2 regions of the Rhizobium sp. BK377 genome follow, and region 2 is predicted to be linked to the other one. Evidence: riboswitches for the same ligand, from Rfam matches in the RefSeq annotation. Region 2 holds a riboswitch; the other holds the start of a gene.
The links. Region 2 has a riboswitch for S-adenosylmethionine ahead of FHT92_RS06210 (O-succinylhomoserine sulfhydrylase). Riboswitches for the same ligand answer to the same signal wherever they lie in the genome.

Region 1: it holds a riboswitch for S-adenosylmethionine, as region 2 does, so the genes downstream of both, metA (homoserine O-succinyltransferase) here and FHT92_RS06210 (O-succinylhomoserine sulfhydrylase) in region 2, are expected to answer to the same signal.

The regions. Positions count from the first base shown of each region.
Region 1 covers NZ_JACIAC010000005.1:258,018-267,580, reverse strand. The annotation lists gene FHT92_RS20920 (hypothetical protein) at 1-192, shown strand, start outside; gene FHT92_RS20915 (ABC transporter ATP-binding protein/permease) at 238-2,103, opposite strand; SAM riboswitch at 2,252-2,329, shown strand; gene metA (homoserine O-succinyltransferase) at 2,377-3,291, shown strand; gene FHT92_RS20905 (aldose epimerase family protein) at 3,441-4,463, shown strand; gene FHT92_RS20900 (GntR family transcriptional regulator) at 4,579-5,352, shown strand; gene FHT92_RS20895 (SIS domain-containing protein) at 5,349-6,380, shown strand; gene nagA (N-acetylglucosamine-6-phosphate deacetylase) at 6,380-7,531, shown strand; gene FHT92_RS20885 (SIS domain-containing protein) at 7,545-8,273, shown strand; gene efp (elongation factor P) at 8,383-8,952, opposite strand; gene epmA (EF-P lysine aminoacylase EpmA) at 9,104-9,563, shown strand, end outside.
Region 2 covers NZ_JACIAC010000001.1:1,248,620-1,258,182, reverse strand. The annotation lists gene phoB (phosphate regulon transcriptional regulator PhoB) at 1-72, shown strand, start outside; gene FHT92_RS06240 (pyrroline-5-carboxylate reductase) at 271-1,062, opposite strand; gene FHT92_RS06235 (GcrA family cell cycle regulator) at 1,361-1,891, opposite strand; gene FHT92_RS06230 (aspartate aminotransferase family protein) at 2,317-3,516, shown strand; gene argF (ornithine carbamoyltransferase) at 3,562-4,479, shown strand; gene FHT92_RS06220 (Hsp33 family molecular chaperone) at 4,571-5,563, shown strand; gene apaG (Co2+/Mg2+ efflux protein ApaG) at 5,572-5,964, opposite strand; gene FHT92_RS06210 (O-succinylhomoserine sulfhydrylase) at 6,210-7,394, opposite strand; SAM riboswitch at 7,441-7,519, opposite strand; gene FHT92_RS06205 (2'-deoxycytidine 5'-triphosphate deaminase) at 7,593-8,687, shown strand; tRNA gene FHT92_RS06200 (tRNA-Gly) at 8,747-8,820, shown strand; gene FHT92_RS06195 (hypothetical protein) at 8,961-9,518, opposite strand; gene FHT92_RS06190 (ComF family protein) at 9,521-9,563, opposite strand, start outside.

The DNA.
Region 1 (9,563 bases), on a different contig from region 2:
CTCATCTATCAGGGTAAGGAGAAGATCATCTCGATTGCAGAGGGTACTCCGATCGTTACTTTTGCGCCGGCAACAAAGCACGATCTGAAGCCGGGTGCCGGCGTGATCGTCATGGCGGAAAAGGCAGCCGATGGCAGCATCTCGGCCGCGCAGGTCGCCGTCGGCATCAACGGCGTGATGCCGCCGATGTAAGATTTTCCGGGGTTTCGTTCTCACACAATTCCGGGGGCAAAACCGCTATACGGTTTTTGCTGCAATTGCCCTAGAGTGCCGGGACGGGGCTGCCTGGGCGCTCGATCCTGCAACGGAAGCTGCCGGTTCTTCGTCTGAATTCGAGGGCAGCGCCTGCAGATGCAGTGTGCGCGGGTGCAGCACTTCCAGATAGGTTTCCGAACGGCCGATATAGATCATGCCGGTGTCCGGCATGGTAGCGAGCAGCTTCGTCATCGTGCGCTGCCATTCCGGCTCCATGCCTTCGAGCACTTCGTCGAAGACGACCCAGCGCGGCTTGACGAGAAGCAGACGGGCAAAGCCGATCGCCTTCTGTTCATCGGCATCGAGAAGCTTGTCCCAACGCGCGCGGCTATCGAGGCGGGCGACCAGCGAATGCAAACCGGCAGCCTCAAGCGCGGCTTCGATGGCCGCCGTGTCATAGTCTTCGGGTTTTTCGGGAAATGCGATCGCCTCGCGCAGAGTTCCGCCCGGCACATAGGCGACCTGCGGGATGAACAGCATGTCGTCGATCGGCGGCAGACCCATCGTGCCGTGCCCCGAGGGCCAAAGGCCGGCCATGGCCCGGAAGAGCAGGCGGCGGTTCACGCTGTGATCGCCGTTTATCATGACCTTTTCTCCGGCCTTGATCGTCACGTCCGTCTCGCGCAGGCGGAAGCCGCCGCAATCTTCAATGTCCTCACCGAGCTTGGCAACAATCACCACATCCTTCAGCGTCAGCGTATCGGGCGTCGTTTCCTCATAGACAATGCCATCTTCGAACTTGAAGCCATCATCCATCTCCTGAAGCGCCTGGCGGAAGTCGGTCACACGCATCAGCGTGGCGCGCCATTCGGCAATCGGCCCGAAGTTGGCGACATACCAGCGCAGCGCCGTGTTGACTTGGTTGAAAGCGCCGACCGACATCATCAACTGGCCGAAGGTGAGTCCGCCGGAGAAGTATGCGGGCGCTGCAACGATGATCGGGATGACGATGACCAGCCAGCCATAACCCGCCGAGACCCAGGTCAGATTGGTATTGGCCATGGCAAGCCGCTTGATGACGGCAAGGACATTGCTGATATTTTCATTGATGCGTTTGCGCTCGTTCTCTTCGCCGTGCGCCACTGTTATTGCCGGCATATTTTCGTTCGCGTGCATCAGAGCGAAGCGCAGCTCTGCTTCCTGGGAGAAGCGATCTGCATTGAGCTTGACGAGCTTGCGGCCGACGACCTGGCTCAAGACCGACGCTGATGCGGCATAGAAGATTGCCGCCCAAACCATGTAGCCGGGAATTGTGAAGTTATAGCCACTGATACGAAAGATGAAGCCGCTTGAAAGCTCCCACAAAACGCCGATGAAGCTGACGAGAAGGATGGTCGACTGCAACAGACCGAGAGCAAGGTTGGTGGTGCTTTCGGCGAGGTTGCGGGAATCTTCATGCAGGCGCTGATCGGGATTGACGCCGATGATACCGATGGTGGAGAGCTTGAGGGCACGCTTGCGCTTGAACCACTGATCGACGAGATCGCGCGAGAGACCTTCGCGCATGTAGAGGGCCGTCATCTGGTTCAGCCATGCCTGCAGCACGTTGAGCAGCAACAGCGCGCCGGCGATCATCGCGAAGACTTCGAGCTGGCGGAAGAACTCGCCAAGATCACGACGCTCAAGGGAATCGTAGAAGGGGGCGTTCCATTCGTTGAGGATCACCTGTCCGTAGGCGGTCGCCAGGATGATGAGGACAAGCAGGATCGCAAGCCCCACGACCTTGCCGCGGACCTGCGAATTCCAGAATGCGGAGAACATCACTCCAAGCCGATATGTCAGGCTTAGATCATACCCTACGCGGTCCTGACCCTGGATACCCTTCCCCCCTTTTACGCTATTTGCCATTACAACTTTCCAAATCCGCCCATCGCACCATTAATAACATGGGGGCGTTACTGGTCCATCAACAGATTCCACCACCCATAAAGAAAGCGTGATGACTTGTGCAGCTGCCTCTATTGACAGTTGATTCGCGGCGCGACTGGCGCTATTTAAGACGCCTCGTGGTGATTTGGCCGGCCGGCTTGCAGCCACGTTAAATAAGTCGCTAAAGGGCCGCGTGCGGACCGGTAGCGATTCTTTCGCCGCCGGTTTTTTATTTTGATCGAGTTGACCGCAATGCCCATCAAGATCCCCGATACGCTGCCTGCCTTCGAAACCCTTGTGAACGAGGGTGTGCGGGTGATGACCGAAACGGTGGCGATCCGTCAGGATATCCGACCGCTGCAGATCGGGCTGCTCAACCTCATGCCGAACAAGATCAAGACCGAAGTGCAGATGGCGCGCCTGGTGGGCGCTTCGCCGCTGCAGGTGGAATTTTCGCTGGTCCGTGTCGGCAACCACAAGGCCAAGAATACGTCTGAAGAACACCTGCTCGCCTTCTACCAGACCTGGGAGGAAGTGAAGCACCGCAAGTTCGATGGCTTCATCATCACGGGCGCGCCGATCGAGACGCTGCCCTACGAAGACGTCACTTATTGGAAGGAAATGCAGCAGATTTTCGACTGGACGCAGACAAACGTTCATTCGACCATGAATGTCTGCTGGGGCGCGATGGCGGGGATTTATCACTTCCACGGCGTGCCGAAGTATGAACTGAAGGAAAAGGCTTTCGGCGTTTACCGGCACAATAATCTCAAGCCCTCCTCCGTTTATCTCAACGGTTTCTCCGACAATTTCGAGGTCCCGGTGTCGCGCTGGACCGAGGTTCGCCGGGCCGACATAGAGAAGGTCGACGGCCTCGAGATCCTTATGGAATCGAGCGAGATGGGCGTCTGCCTCGTCCACGAGCCGAAGGGCCGGCGGCTTTATATCTTTAATCACGTCGAATATGATTCCACGTCCCTTTCGGACGAATATTTCCGCGACGTGAATGCCGGCGTGCCGATCAAAATGCCGCACAACTACTTCCCGCATAACGATCCGGCGCTCGCGCCCCAGAACCGCTGGCGAAGCCACGCGCATCTGCTTTTCGGCAACTGGATCAACGAGATCTACCAGACAACGCCCTACGATATCGAAGAGATCGGCTAGGACATCTGAGCGTCGCCGGTCCTGTTTAGAAATGATGCCGTCGCATTTCTGCGACGGCATTTTGTTTTCCGGCCCTGCCCGGTTGCGGTTTGCGGCGAATGGGGGCAGGTTCCGGTTCCTGAATTCTAGGGATGGAGTGAGCGTCGATCATGGCGGATAAATTGGAACGGGAAGTTTTCGGACAGACGAAGGATGGAGAGGCCGTCCATCGCGTCGTCATCCGCGGAGGCGGACTGACGGTCAAGGTGTTGAGCTGGGGCGCGGTCATCCAGGATATCAGGCTCGAAGGGCATGATGCGCCGCTGGTACTCGGTTTCGAGGATTTCGCGAGCTACCTCGCTCATTCGCCTTTCTTCGGCGCGACGCCGGGACGCTGTGCCAACCGGATTGGCGACGGCAAGTTCAGGCTTGACGGCAAGGACTATCAGCTCGAACTGAACGAGAAGGGCGTCACGCATCTTCACGGCGGCAGCAATAATATCGGTACGCTCGTCTGGACGATCGTCGAGCACGAGACCGACCGTGTCGTACTGAAGATCGTCGATCCCGATGGCCGCGCCGGTTATCCCGGCAACTGCACGATCCAGGCGACCTACCGGGTGCATGGCAATGGCGAGCTATCCGTCAACTACGAGACGGTGACGGACCAGCCGACGATCGCCAATGTCTGCCAGCACTCCTATTTCAATCTCGATGGCCGGGAGGACGCGCTGGCGCATGACATCATGATCGCCGCCGACCACTACCTGCCGACGGATGAGAAGCAGATACCGACCGGCGAGATTCGCTCTGTCGAGGGCACCGCGTTCGATTTCCGCGCGATGGCGCCGATGAAGCGTTTCGCCGGGCAGGAGCAGGCGCTTTACGACCACAATTTCTGCTTTTCGAATGAGCGCACGGCCAAGCGCTCCGTCATACTTGCCCGCAGCCTGCATTCCGGCGTCTCGCTGGAAGTGCGTACGACTGAGCCAGGCGTACAGTTCTACGCCGGCTTCAAGCTCGCTGTGCCGGTGCCGGGTCTCGACGGCCGCAAATATGGCCCGTTCGCCGGCTTCTGCCTGGAAACGCAGATCTGGCCCGATGCTATCAATCACGCTGATTTTCCGAACGCGGTTCTGCGTCCAGGTGAGGTACTGCGGCAGGAAACGGATTACATCTTCATGAAGAACTGAGTTCAGCTATCCTGTCAGGATCGATGAAACCCTCGCAACGTATCGCGAGGGTTTTCTTTTTGTTGAAGCGAATCCGGCTTGCCGATTGGTTCTAAATAGGTTCTATTATGCGTCCATGGATAGAACCAGTCTGATAGCGGAACTGAATGGCCGTGGGCTGCGCGATGAGGCGGCAACGGGGCCGCTTTACAAGCGGCTGGCTGTTGCGCTCACGGGTCTCATTCAGGAGGGCCTCTTGAAGCCCGGAACAGCGCTGCCCGGCGAACGCGATCTGGCGGAGGCCCTGAAGCTTGGACGCGTGACGGTTCGGACAGCCTATCGCAATCTCATGACATCAGGGGCGCTGGAATCGCGCCACGGCAGCGGCACTTTCGTTTCCAGCAGGGTGGAGCGCATGGAGCAGTCGCTATGGCGGCTTTCCTCCTTCTCGGCGGACATGCGCTCACGCGGCCGCTCGCCGGCGGCGAAGATCCTGTCGCGTACCATCAACAATCCGTCTCCAGAAGAATCCTTCCTGCTCGGTCTCGGTGTCGATGAGCCTGTGCTCCGGCTCGACCGCCTTCGTCTGGCCGACGGGCTGCCCCTCGCCATCGAACGCGCCGTCGTGCCGGTCAAGTTTCTCGGCGAGGATGCCGGCGGCGAGGGCTCGCTGTATGACGCGCTTGCCCAGAGCGGCCACAAGCCGGTGCGCGCTATGCAGCGCCTGACCGCCGTCACGCTCGATCCCTCATCGGCGGCTATCCTCGACGTCAAGGCCGGTGCGCCGGCGCTTCTGATCGAACGCGTTTCACGCCTGGAAGACCAGCGTGTCGTTGAATACACCCGCTCGCATTATCGTGGTGACGCTTATGATTTCGTCGCCGAACTGAGAATTGGAGATGACCTATGAGTGAGAACCAGTCGTTGATGCTGCAGGAGGCGGGCCAATCGCCCGACGTGGTCGCTACCCTGCTCGAAAAGGAAAAGCCGGTCTTCGCAGAAATAGCCCGGCTGTTCTCGTCCGCCCGCCCGTCCGTTGTGACGACGGCTGCGCGCGGTTCGTCCGATCACGCCGCGACCTTCTTCAAATATCTGTTCGAGATCACCTGTGGCGTGCCGGTGGCTTCGATAGGCCCGTCTATCGCCTCAGTTTATAACGCGCCCCTGCATCTGAAGGGCGGCATCCATTTCACCGTTTCCCAGTCGGGCGCGAGCCCTGACATCGTGGCGCTGCAGGATGCGGCCAAGAAGGGCGGCGCAACGACGATTGCCGTGGTCAATGTCACAGACAGCCCCCTTGCGAAACAAGCCGATATCGTCCTCGGCCTCAATGCCGGCGCCGAAAAGAGCGTTGCAGCAACCAAGTCCTTCATTGCATCTGTCGCCGCCCTCACCGGCGTGACGGCTGCGATAGGCAGCAAGGCCGATCTGCAGGCGGCGCTCGAAAAACTGCCGGCCGCACTCGCTGCGACATCGGGCATCGATACGGCTGCTGCCGAGGAGGTTCTGTTCAACGCCGCCTCGCTCTATACCGGCGGCCGCGGCACCGCTTTCGCCATTGCTCTCGAAGCTGCGCTGAAGGCCAAGGAGACTGCCGGCCTCCATGCGGAAGCCTTCTCTCTTGCGGAACTGATGCACGGCCCGATGCGTCTGGTGCAGCCGGGCTTCCCGATCGTCGGCTTCGTGCCTGAAGATGCGGCCTTCGACAACAACGTGAAGGCACTCGACCGGCTTCAGAAGCTCGGCGCTACGACCGTGCCCTTCTCGACGAAGCCGCTTGCCGGCGTCAATCTGCAGGTTCCGACAACAGGCAATGGCCTTATCGATCCCCTGGTTTCGCTGCTCGTCTATTATCGACTGATCGAGTCCGTCACTCGCCGCAAGGGTTTCGATCCGGACAAGCCGGCAAATCTGCTCAAGGTGACGGAGACTGTCTGATGACGCGCAAGATCTTCACCGGCGCACGGATTTTCGACGGCGAGCGCTTTCATGACGAGCGGGCGCTGATCGTCAAGGGCGGACATGTCGAGGCAATCGTCGGCACGAATGATCTGCCCGACGGCGAGGTCGTAACTCTTGCCGGAGGTGTGCTGTCTGCCGGCTTCATCGATGCGCAGGTCAATGGCGGCGGTGGCCGCATGCTGAACGACGAGCCGTCACCGGACTCGATGTACATGATTGCCGACGGACATCGGCCGTACGGAACGACGGCGCTGCTGCCGACGCTGATTACCGATACGGCAGAAGCGACGGCTGCAGCGATCGAGGCGGCAAAGATTGCGGTGAAGACGAACCGCGGCGTCGCAGGCCTGCATCTCGAAGGTCCGCATCTGGCCCCGGCCCGCAAGGGCGCCCATCTCGCCGAGTTGATGCGTCCGGTCGAGGACAGGGATGTCAAATCCTTCATCGCCGCGCGCGAGGAAATCGGCACACTGCTCGTCACCATGGCGGCGGAGCAAGTGACGGTTTCTCAGGTGCGCGAACTCAGCGAAGCCGGCGTCATCGTCAGTATCGGCCATTCGGACTGCACGAGCGAGGCAGCCGAGGCGCGTTTCGATGCAGGTGCACGGGGTGTGACGCATCTTTTCAACGCCATGAGCCAGCTGGCGCACCGCGCGCCGGGCCTCGTTGGTGCGGCGATCGATCATCCGGCGGTCTGGTGCGGCATCATCGCCGACGGCCATCACGTCGATCCGAAGGCGTTGCGCACGGCGCTGCGTGCCAAGCGCGGCGAGGGCAAGCTTTTCTTTGTGACCGACGCCATGTCGCTGGTCGGCTCCGAGATGGATACGTTCACGCTGAACGGCCGCACCGTGCGGCGCGAAAGGGGCGGCTTCTGCTCCAAACTCGTGCTGTCGGATGGCACGCTGGCGGGTTCGGATGTCGATATGGCTTCGACGATCCGTTACGGCGTCACCTATCTGGAGCTGACGCTTGCCGAGGCACTGAGGATGGCGACGCTCTATCCGGCGCGCTTCCTGAAGTTTACTGATCGCGGCCACCTTTCGCCAGGCGCGCGCGCCGATCTCGTCCATTTCACCGATGCGATCGAAGTGACAGCGACCTGGCTGAACGGCGAAGCGGTGTGAAGGAGAGTGGCCGATGACTGACATTACGGACGCCTATTTCTCCAATCTCATCGGCCGGCTTGAGGAGCTGAAGCAGGCGCTTGCCGCACCGATGGCGCAGGCGGCCGCTGTAATCCTCGAGGCCGCCCGTGGCGACAAGCGCGTTTACGTCTTTGGCACCGGCCATTCGCATATGCTGGCGGAAGAAGTGCATTATCGGGCAGGCGGGCTTGCTTTCACGGTGCCCGTTCTCGTCGGCTCGGCCATGCTGCATGAGGGGGCGGTCATCAGCTCGGTCTATGAGCGCACGCAGGGTCTGGTGCGGCCGATGCTGGAGCGTTACGGCATGCAGCCGGGTGATGTCATCATAATCGCCTCCAATTCGGGCGTAAATGCTGCGCCGATCGAGGCGGCCGACTACGCGCGCGAGATTGGCGCAAAAGTCATCGCCATCACCTCGATCGCCTATTCGACGGCAATTGCCAATGACCGCCGGCGGCTTGCCGATGTGGCCGATGTGGTGCTTGATAACGGGCTGCCGCCGGGTGACGCCGTCCTTGATCTCGAGGGCACGGGTCTTCGTGTCGGTCCGGTGTCTACGGCCGTCGGGGTGACGGTCATCAACGCCATCTGCGCAGAAGTTGCTTCGCAGCTTTCGAAATCCGGTGACGCGCCCGTCTATCTCAGCGCCAACATGCCGGGTGCGGCCGAGATCAATCAGAAGCTGGTGAAGAAGTACCGGCCGCGTAATCCCCATCTCTGAGCAAATGGGCCGGCATGTTGCCGGCCGATTTTCCGTCTCGCCATCGGGCAAAATAAAAACGGCCCGAAGCGTGTGCTTCGGGCCGTTTGAACTCCGAAAACTGACGCAATCAGTCCTTGGCGCGCTCGACGTAGGAATTGTCTTCCGTTGCGATGACCACGCGGGTACCGGCATCGATATGCGGCGGGACCGACGTACGGATGCCGTTCGACAGCATTGCTGGCTTGTAGGAGGAGGAAGCCGTCTGACCCTTGACGACCGGTTCGGTCTCGACGATTTCGAGGGTGACGTGGCGGGGCAGTTCGAGCGCCAGCGGAACGCCTTCGTGGATCGACAGAATGCAGGTCATGCCTTCCTGAAGGTAGGCCTTCTGGTCACCCATGGTTTCGGCGCTGACGACCACCTGGTCGTAGGTGGCCGGGTTCATGAAGTGGAAGCCTTCGCCGTCTTCATAGAGGTACTGGAAGTTCACGTCTTCGACGAAAGCGCGCTCGACCTGCTCGGTCGTGCGCCAGCGTTCGGAAACCTTCACGCCATCGACGATGCGGCGCATGTCGACCTGTGTGACCGGCGTGCCCTTGCCTGGGTGGAAATTCTGTGCGGTGAGAACGACGTAGAGCTTGCCGTCGACATCGAGAACGTTGCCCTTGCGGACCGAAGAGGCGATGACCTTGACCATAAGACTTCCTTGTAAGTCGGCTTTCGGCGTCGTAGAGGACAGTCAGAATAGTCCTGAAGACGCAAAATGTTTTTTCTTCGGGGCGGCACTAACCTAAAATCGCGGAAATAGCCACCCCCAACACGGCTGAATCCGGCGAGGAACACGCTGAATGACCCTCACGAGCGCCAAAGCGTCTCCCTGGTGGACACCACCCGTGCATGCCGATCGCCGCCCGTTCCTCATCGGACGCAACGCGATCCAGGCGGCGCTGCGCGGCTACTTTGCGCGCGAGGATTTCATCGAGGTTGATACGGCCACACTGCAGGTCTCTCCGGGCAACGAGGCTCACCTGCATGCCTTTGCCACCCAGGCGCTGACGACGGACGGACAGGCCGCGCCCTTCTATCTGCACACATCGCCGGAATTTGCGTGCAAAAAGCTTTTGGCCGCCGGTGAACAACGCATTGCCTGCTTTGCGCATGTCTATCGCAACCGCGAGCGCGGGCCGCTGCACCATCCTGAGTTCACGATGCTCGAATGGTATCGGGCGGGCGAAAGCTATGAGAGCCTGATGATGGATTGCGTGCGCATGCTGGCGCTCGCTGCCGAGACGGTTAAGACCGAAATGC
Region 2 (9,563 bases):
GCGCTGAACTTCTCCAACATGCAGGATGTCATCCGCACCGTCCGCGGCGCGGGATATTCCATGGAAGCTTAATCCGAGTGATCGGAGGTCCAGACGGGTCGCTCGCTTGCCGGGCGGCCCGTTTGCTTATCTGGTGCCTACTCAAGATACGGCGATGAGTAGGCTCGCCCTGTCCGTCGAACTTGAAGTGACCTGTCTCGACGAAGCCCAGCTTCTCATGAAGAGCCGACACCAGTCGCCGGAAAAGCGAACTTCGAGAGGATCTGCCTTCTACAGACGGATGCGTGCAAGAATCCGATCAAGAGCCTTCTGCAGAGCCGCCGTGCCGCCGAACTCGCGAAAGTCTTCGAGCACCTGTTCATTCAATCCGCCCTTGGTCGAATGCTCGCCGATGAGTTCATCGAAACTCGCGACAGGTTTTAAGCGGGCAGCATGGGCGAGGCCGGAAAACAATTGACGGAGGTAGGCGTCGCCAGCTGGTCTCGAGAGCCCCTGGCTCTGCAGCCAGCTCGACGTCGCGTCCAGAATGCCGAAATAGGTGGCCATCAGGCAGCTGGCCACCGCGAGAAGTTCGAACTCCTGCTTGTCTTCAACCTGGATCGCCGTTCCGAGCGCCGAAAAGAGGGTGTGGGAAACCTCGTCGGGCGGGTAGATCGCGGTCGCCCCTTGGAGATCTGCGACGAACGGAAGTGGAATTGCCAGGCTTAGGTGGTGAACGGGCTGATCGATCCACGCCAGCAGTTGATCGATTGGCGTGGCCGCGACAAAGCTGATGACATGGTGGTCCGGCCGAAATCGGAGCGAGCGGATGACCTCCTCGGCAATTTGCGGCCTCACGGCCATGAATACGAGATCGGATCGGTCGAGAACATCCTGGTTGCCCAAAGCGATCGACACATTCCGGTTTGCCGCCGCGAGGCGGCCTGCGACGCTTGCGCCACGCGGGGACAGCACGATCGGCGTGTCGCAAAAAGCTGTCTTGCCCAGTCCGGTGACGACGGCCTCGGTAATCGTGCCCGTCCCGACGAACCCGATTGTCATCCGCTTTGGATCGATCTCCATTGGCACCCCTGACCGACTGTTGCGCCGTGCTGCTCGACGAGAATACTGCATCTGTATCAGAAAATCGCGTTACAGTGCCATCACCACCATTCCATGCCTGTTGAGGGCTGAAACGCATTGGCGGCGTTGGCCGCATAACTTTCGCATCTTCCGGCATGGTGTACGGCCGGCAAGGATCAGCCTCCGGCAGACAGTCGTGGCCACGAGCCGTTTCCAGCCCTATGCCGGCAAAAAATCACCCCTCCGCGCATCGGCGAGGAGGGGCAATGATACGTTGCAACTGTTGGAAAATCGCGGGTCAGCCGACCCGGACAGCCTTGCGGCGCTCGCTCACCGGCTGGTAGGCGAGGCGCTGATGGTAGCTGCAGTAGGGCGACGAGTCCGTAGAGTCGCAACCGCAAAAATAGAAGTCATCCTTCATCGGATCGCCGACCGGCCACTTGCAGGTGCGCTCCGTCAGTTCCGTCAGGCCGAGGCGGCGCGAAATCGGCACGACCACATTTTTGGCCGGCACATATTCCATTTCCTCGGCGGTTTCGATCTCGATCTCTTCCTTCAGCATCGTCGCGCCCTGCTGGCGCGTTACGGTGCGGGTAGCGATGCGAGATGCATAGTTCGGGGCGCGGGGCGCCGAGGTCGTGCGCTTCGGTGCGCGCGCCGCGGTTGCCGTGCCGCCGGCCTTGGCGCGGCCGGGAAGACTGAGCCGGTGAACCTTGCCGATAACGGCGTTTCTACTCACACCGCCAAGCTGCGCTGCGATCTGGCTGGCGCTCAGCCCCTCCGACCAAAGCTTCTTGAGCTTCTCGACACGCTCGTCTGTCCAGTTCATTGCCCTGTCTCCACCTTTCGCGTTGGTGATGGCAGAATCCCTCACCGTTGCCTCGAAAGTTTCCGAAGCAAGAAACGCCTGATCAATTTTGGTGACTAGTTCCGCCGCATGCAGTCTAGTAATTGAACTTTAACCTAGTGTGAGCCTGACTCTGTGACAAGAGTCGCACGAATCCGATGAATCCGAATTCGGGGTTTTCCCCAACTTGCTTCCCGAGAGAGTCATTTCTGCAACATTAGCTGTTGATAGACCTGAAAGTCCGATTTGAGGCTTGACGCATGCGCTAAATCCTCAGTTTTGTTGACATTGCAGTGCGAAAAGTAAATAGTGCTCCCTGCCGCCGAAAGGCGGCATTTTTGATTTTTCGGGCCTGGTTTTCTTAGCCGGAGTCCGGTGCCCCATAACCTGTTGCAGGAGTTCGCGCCATGGCTGAAGCCTCGCCGCTTTATGATACCTATTCTCGTGCCCCGTTGCGGTTCGAGCGAGGTGAAGGCGTCTGGCTGATCACCGAAACCGGCGAGCGATATCTGGATTTCGGCGCAGGCGTTGCCGTCACCTCCGTGGGGCATGGCAATCCGCATGTCGTGGCCGCCCTCAAGGATCAGGCCGACAAGGTCTGGCATCTCTCCAATATCTATGAAGTGCCTGGCCAGGAGAAGCTTGCCAAGCGCCTGACGGATGCTACTTTCGCCGACAAGGTGTTTTTCACCAATTCCGGCGCCGAGGCTCTCGAATGCGCCATCAAGACTGCGCGCCGCTACCAGTTCTCCAAGGGCCACCCGGAGCGCTTCCACATCATTACTTTCGAAGGCGCCTTCCACGGCCGCACGCTTGCAACCATCGCCGCCGGCGGTCAGGAGAAGTATCTCGAAGGTTTCGGCCCGAAGACCCCGGGCTTCGATCAGGTTCCCTTCGGCGATATCGAGGCCGTACGCGCCGCGATTACCGACAAGACGGCCGGCATCCTCATCGAGCCTGTGCAGGGTGAGGGCGGTGTCCGCCCGGCGACGCCTGAATTCATGAGGGCGCTCCGCCAGCTCTGCGACGAGCACGGCCTGCTCCTCATCCTCGACGAAGTCCAGACCGGCGTCGGCCGTACCGGCAAGCTCTTCGCCCATGAATGGTCGGGTATAACGCCCGACATCATGGCCGTTGCCAAGGGCATCGGCGGCGGCTTCCCGCTTGGCGCCTGCCTGGCGACGGCAGAAGCAGCCTCGGGCATGAAGGCCGGCACGCATGGTTCCACCTATGGCGGCAATCCGCTGGCCATGGCTGTCGGCAACGCGGTCCTCGATGTCATCCTGGCTGACGGCTTCCTGCAGCACGTGCGCGATGTCACCCTCGTCTTCCGCCAGGGCCTTGCCTCGCTCAAGGATCGCTATCCCGATGTGATCGAAGACATCAGGGGCGAAGGCCTGCTGCTCGGCATCAAGGCTGCCATTCCCTCGGCCGAGCTGCTGAAGGAAATTCGCGCTGCACACCTTCTGGCGATCCCGGCAGGCGATAATGTCATCCGTCTGCTGCCGCCGCTGGTCGTAACCGCGGAGGAGGCGCGCGAGGGGATTTCCCGTCTCGAACGCGCCGCCGAAAGCATCCGTGCCGCCAAGGTCAAGAAGACCGCTTGATAGGACAATGCCCCGCCCGCTGGCGGGCGTAGCAGGTAACGAACAATGGCTTCCCCCAAACACTTCCTCGATCTCTCCGCAGTCACCGCATCCGACCTCAGAACCATCATGGAGGATGCCAAGCTGCGAAAGCAGGCTTTCAAGGCGGGTTCCGCCGACAAGCCGCTCGCCGGCAAGATGCTCGCCATGATCTTCGAGAAGCCGTCCACGCGAACCCGCGTCTCCTTCGATGTCGGCATGCGCCAGCTCGGCGGCGAGACGCTGTTCCTGTCGGGTACGGAAATGCAGCTCGGGCGCGCCGAGACGATCGGCGACACCGCCAAGGTTTTGTCCCGCTATGTCGATGCGATCATGATCCGCACGACCGAGCACAGCCGGATGCTGGAGCTCGCCGAGCATGCCACGGTGCCTGTCATCAATGCGCTGACGGACGATACCCATCCCTGCCAGATCATGGCCGATATCATGACCTTCGAAGAGCATCGCGGCCCGATCAAGGGCAAGACGATCGCCTGGACGGGCGACGGCAACAACGTGCTGCATTCGCTGGTCGAAGGGGCTGCCCGCTTCGGCTATCGCATGAACATGGCCGTACCCCTTGGTTCCGAGCCGAAGGATCACTATCTGAACTGGGCCCGCAATGAGGGCGCCGAAATCATGCTTTACCATGATGCCGACCGTGCGGTCGCCGGCGTCGATTGCGTGGTGACCGATACCTGGGTCTCCATGAATCAGGAACATCGGGCTCGCGGTCACAATGTCTTCCAGCCTTATCAGGTCAATGCGCATTTGATGGCGCAGGCCGGCAAAGACGCATTGTTCATGCATTGCCTTCCCGCTCATCGCGGTGAGGAGGTGACGGACGAGGTGATCGATGGCCCGCAGTCCGTGGTCTTCGATGAAGCGGAAAACCGTCTTCATGCGCAGAAGTCGATTCTTGCTTGGTGCCTGGGCGCGATCTGAACCATAATCGGATGTCGCGAGTCCAAAACTCGCGGCTGCGCAAGCAGCCGGTACGCTGGCCGGCTGCTCTGACAAAACAGGAGTGAAAGCCATGGCAGAAGCTGCCGCCGCTCTCGGCGAGTTCGATTTCGCCGGCGATGATCACGTCGTCCCCTTCCAGGTGGAAGGGCTGGATGTGCGCGGTCGCGCCGTCCAGCTCGGCCCGATGCTGGATTCAATCCTCGAACGCCATCATTACCCCACGCCCGTCGCCCGCCTTCTGGCGGAGGTGGTCGTGCTCACGGTGCTTCTCGGCACTTCGCTGAAGTTCGAGGGCAAATTCACGGTCCAGACCAAAAGCGACGGTCCCGTCGATCTCCTGGTCGCCGATTTTTCGACGCCGGAAAATGTCCGGGCCTATGCCCGCTTCGATCAGGCCTTGCTCGACAGGGCGATTGCGGCAGGCGAAACCGAGCCGGAACAGCTTCTCGGCAAGGGCGTGCTGGCCTTCACCATCGATCAGGGCAAGTTCAGCCAGCCTTATCAGGGCATTGTCGCGCTTGACGGTACCTCGCTGGAAGATATTGCCGGTGTCTATTTCCGTCAGTCGGAGCAGATCCCGACACGTGTGCGCCTTGCCGCCGCCGAACTCTTCGACCGCGACGAGAACGGCAAGCCCCGTCACCGCTGGCGGGCAGGGGGCCTCGTCGCCCAGTTCCTGCCGGAAGCGCCGGAGCGCATGCGTCAGCCCGATCTTCACGGCGGCGATGGCGATACGCGTGAAGGCGCGCATGTTGAGGATGATGCCTGGACGGAAGCCCGTTCGCTCGTTGAAACGGTCGATGCCGACGAACTGACCGATCCGCAGGTCGGCACGGAACGCCTGCTCTTCCGCCTCTTCCACGAGCGCGGCGTGCGTGTCTACGATCCGCGGGCGGTCTTCGATCGCTGCAGCTGTTCGCGCGAAAAGATCGGCGGCGTGTTGAAGGGTTTCAGCGCCGAGGAGATCGAGGAGAGCCAGGAAAACGGCGAGATCGCCGTGACCTGCGAATTCTGCTCCACGACCTATCGTTTCCCGGTGCAGGAAGTTGCGGCGGCGGAATGATCAAGGCCCTAATTGAGTACGCGCAGCAGGCCGGGTGAATCCAAGGAGAAGGCGGGTATCTCGACATCGAACATCTCGCCTTCGTCCGTTTCCATCTGGTAGTGGCCGAACATCAGGCCGGATGGCGTATCCAGCGGGCAGCCCGATGAATATTCGTAGGTGTCTCCCGGCTGCAGCCGCGGCTGCTCGCCGACGACACCCGGGCCGCTGACCTCGTCGATCTGCCCGTTCTGGTCGGTAATATTCCAGTAGCGGTTGACGAGACGCACGGCTATGTCGGAGTTGTTGGCGATGACGACGCGATAACCCCAGACATAACGATCGTCGTCCGGATCGGATTGCTCCTCCAGATAAAAGGGTTCGACAACCACTTCGATGTCTCGTGTGAGGGCGCGATACATGCCTTACACCTTAGTCAAGATAAGTTACCCGTATCTTATAAGAGGCCCCATCCGTCAAGAAATGGTACAGTGATCATCGCCCCGCCACTCCCAGCTGCGCGGCCTTTCGTTCATTAAGCCTAACTCTCGGTGTTAATTTCAAGGCAAATGCCGCGGTCGCGGCGTGATCCTTGGCGCTTTACACTTGAAGCGCACGCATCGGCTCTGAAAATCGATCTCGATTTTCAGAGCCGATATTGAGAAGATCAGGCCGAAACCTTCGACAGCGCGCGGGCAAAATCCTCGACGAGATCATCCGTGTCTTCGATGCCAGCCGAGAAACGTACCGTACCCGGCGAGATGCCGAGTTCGGCGCGCGCCTCGTCCGTCAGGTTCTTGTGCGTGGTCGTCGCCGGATGGGTGATCAGGCTCTTGGAGTCGCCGAGATTGTTGGAGATCTTCACGATATCGAGCGCGTTCTGCAGCGCGAAGGCCGCTTCCTTGCCGCCCTTCAGCTCGAAGCAGACAAGCGTCGAACCGCCCGACATCTGCTTGGCGATGATATCGGCCTGCGGATGGTCCTTGCGGCCGGGATAGATGACCTTGGCCACCTTGCCCTGATCGGCCAGGAAATCGGCGATCTTTGCCGCATTCTGCGTCTGTTGCTTGACGCGCAGCGGCAGCGTCTCGATGCCCTTCAACAGCGTCCAGGCATTGAACGGCGACATCGCCGGGCCGGTATGACGGAAATAGTCGTGCAGGTTCTCGTCGATCCATTCCTTGTCGGAGAGAACCACGCCGCCAAGGCAGCGGCCCTGGCCGTCAATATGCTTGGTCGCGGAATAGACGACGATATGGGCGCCGAGTTCCAGCGGCTTCTGGAAGAGCGGCGTCGCAAACACGTTGTCGACGACGACCTTTGCACCGATCTGGTTGGCGAGCTTGGCGACACCGGCGATATCGATCACTTCCAGCGTCGGATTGGTCGGGCTTTCCAGGAAGAATACCTTAGTCTTCGGCGTGATCGCCTTCTCCCAGTTTTCCAGAGTGCGGCCGTCGACCAGCGTGCAGTCGATGCCGTATTTCGGCGCCAGTGTTTCGACCACCCAGCGGCAGGAGCCGAAGAGGGCGCGCGCAGCAACGATATGATCGCCGGCCTTCAACTGGCAGAGGATCGCAGCGGTAACAGCGGCCATGCCGGAGGCGGTGGCGCGGGCGTCCTCAGCGCCTTCCAGCATGCACATGCGCTTTTCGAACATGTCATTGGTGGGGCTGCCATAGCGCGCATAGATGAAACCATCAGTCTCGCCCTTGAAGCGCGCTTCGGCGGCTTCCGACGTCTCGTAGACGAAGCCCTGCGTGAGATAGATTGCTTCCGAAGTCTCGCCGTACTGCGAGCGCAGCGTTCCGCCGTGGACGAGTTGGGTTGCCGGGCGCCAGGTCTTGCTCATGCCATCACCACTTTCAAACAACAAAAAAACCGGCCGCAAATGCAGACCGGTTTTCAACCCGGTCTTTTTAGCCACTTGTTTAACGTGGCTGCAAGCCGACCGGCCAAATCACCACGGGATAAATTTGCAATACTGCCGTTCTGCGCTTGCGTCAATTCCCCGACTTTGGTTTTGTCGGCAGCAAATTATGGATGGAGCATGATGGCTCGCGAAACTGGAATTTTGGCCGACCGCGCGATAGCCGCGCTGTTTGAAACGGGGCGTCTTCAAAGCGAACGCGAGCTGGATCGCGACCAGATCCAGCCGGCAAGCCTGGATCTGCGGCTGGGCGCCAAGGCTTTCCGGGTGCGCGCGAGCTTCATGCCCGGCCCATCGCATCTCGTCTCCGACAAGCTCGACCGGCTGAGCCTTCATGTCATCGACCTCAGCGAAGGCGCGGTGCTGGAAACCGGCTGCGTCTACATCGTGCCGCTGATGGAGCATCTCGATCTGCCGGCCAATATGTCGGCTTCCGCCAACCCGAAGAGCTCGACAGGCCGGCTCGATATCTTTACCCGCGTCATCACCGATTACGCGCAGGAATTCGATAAGATCCCGGCAGGCTATTCCGGCCCGCTCTATCTCGAAATCAGCCCGCGCACTTTCCCGATCGTCGTGCGCCGCGGCTCGCGCCTGTCGCAGATACGCTTCCGCGTCGGCCATTCGGTTCTGAGCGAGCCGGATCTTCTGAAGCTGCACGAAACGGAAACGCTCGTCGCCGCCAAGCAGCCGAACGTCTCCGGCGGCGGCATCGCGCTGTCGATCGATCTGACGGGCGACAAGGATGGCCTGATCGGCTACCGCGGCAAGCACCATACCGCCGTCGTCGATGTCGATAAGAAGGATCAGCACGATATCTACGATTTCTGGGAGCCGCTCTACAGCCGTGGCCGCAACGAGCTGATCCTCGATCCGGATGAATTCTATATCCTCGTCTCGCGCGAGGCCGTGCATGTCCCGCCCGACTATGCGGCGGAAATGACCCCCTTCGATCCGCTCGTCGGCGAATTCCGTGTCCACTATGCCGGTTTCTTCGACCCGGGCTTCGGCCATGCCCCGGCCGGCGGGCGCGGCAGCCGCGCGGTGCTGGAAGTCCGCAGCCACGAAGTGCCCTTCATCCTCGAAGACGGCCAGATCGTCGGCCGCCTGATCTACGAACACATGCAGGAGCAGCCCTCGAGCCTCTACGGCTCAGGCCTCGGTTCCAACTATCAGGCCCAGGGCCTGAAGCTGTCGAAGCATTTCCGCATTTGACGTGCGGTAATGCCGCGACTTGACAGCGGCGGCCATCTGTTGAAAGTCTGAGACATCAGGCGGGTGTAGCTCAATGGTAGAGCAGCAGCTTCCCAAGCTGAATACGAGGGTTCGATTCCCTTCACCCGCTCCAGCAACTTCAATAACTTAAGTATGTCGGCGTTTCACTCGTATCACTGCCGCTTCACTTGCAAGGTTCGGCGCGGGTCAGAGGTTGTGTGCCTCACCAATCTGTAACTCGCTTGCTGTACTCCGGCGGGTCCCACTCTTCCGTTAGAATGAGAAGCCCGTCTGATGTTCAGTGAGCTTTCTGACTGCGGCTGAGAGGCCGATCTTTTTTTCAGCTTGGTCTCGGGCTCCATCTGACATTATCTCCAAGAGGTTTTTCAGATCCTTAGGCCCCCTGATAATCGTAAAGGCATCCATCTTATTGACAAACACAACTGATTTTTTGCCTCTTCGCGTCAGTTCGATAACATTGTTTAATGTACCAGTGCTTTTTGCATCCCAGAGCATCAGGCCAAGCTCCGCGATCTCGGCCATGGCGACGTCCTTCGCGGTGAAGAAGGCCTTGGTACCTGGCTCGGCGCTACTGTAAATTTCCTTTACAGGCCAGTTTCCGAGGTTGTTACGAGGCACTTTGCCGGAGCAGTACACGGTGACATTGGTTGCTCCTCTGTCATCTAATATTTCTTGTACAGCTTTATCAACGCCATTGGCGTCCCCGACCACCACTGCGAGGTTCGCAGCGATCAGACTGTCGAGCTTCTCGACAAATAATGATGGCAGGTTCTTTATGGTGATTGAGCCTGCGATAAAAACCGATTCCATTTTCATTTCCACGTAAGTGCAGCCACATAGACTCCTGATATCTTT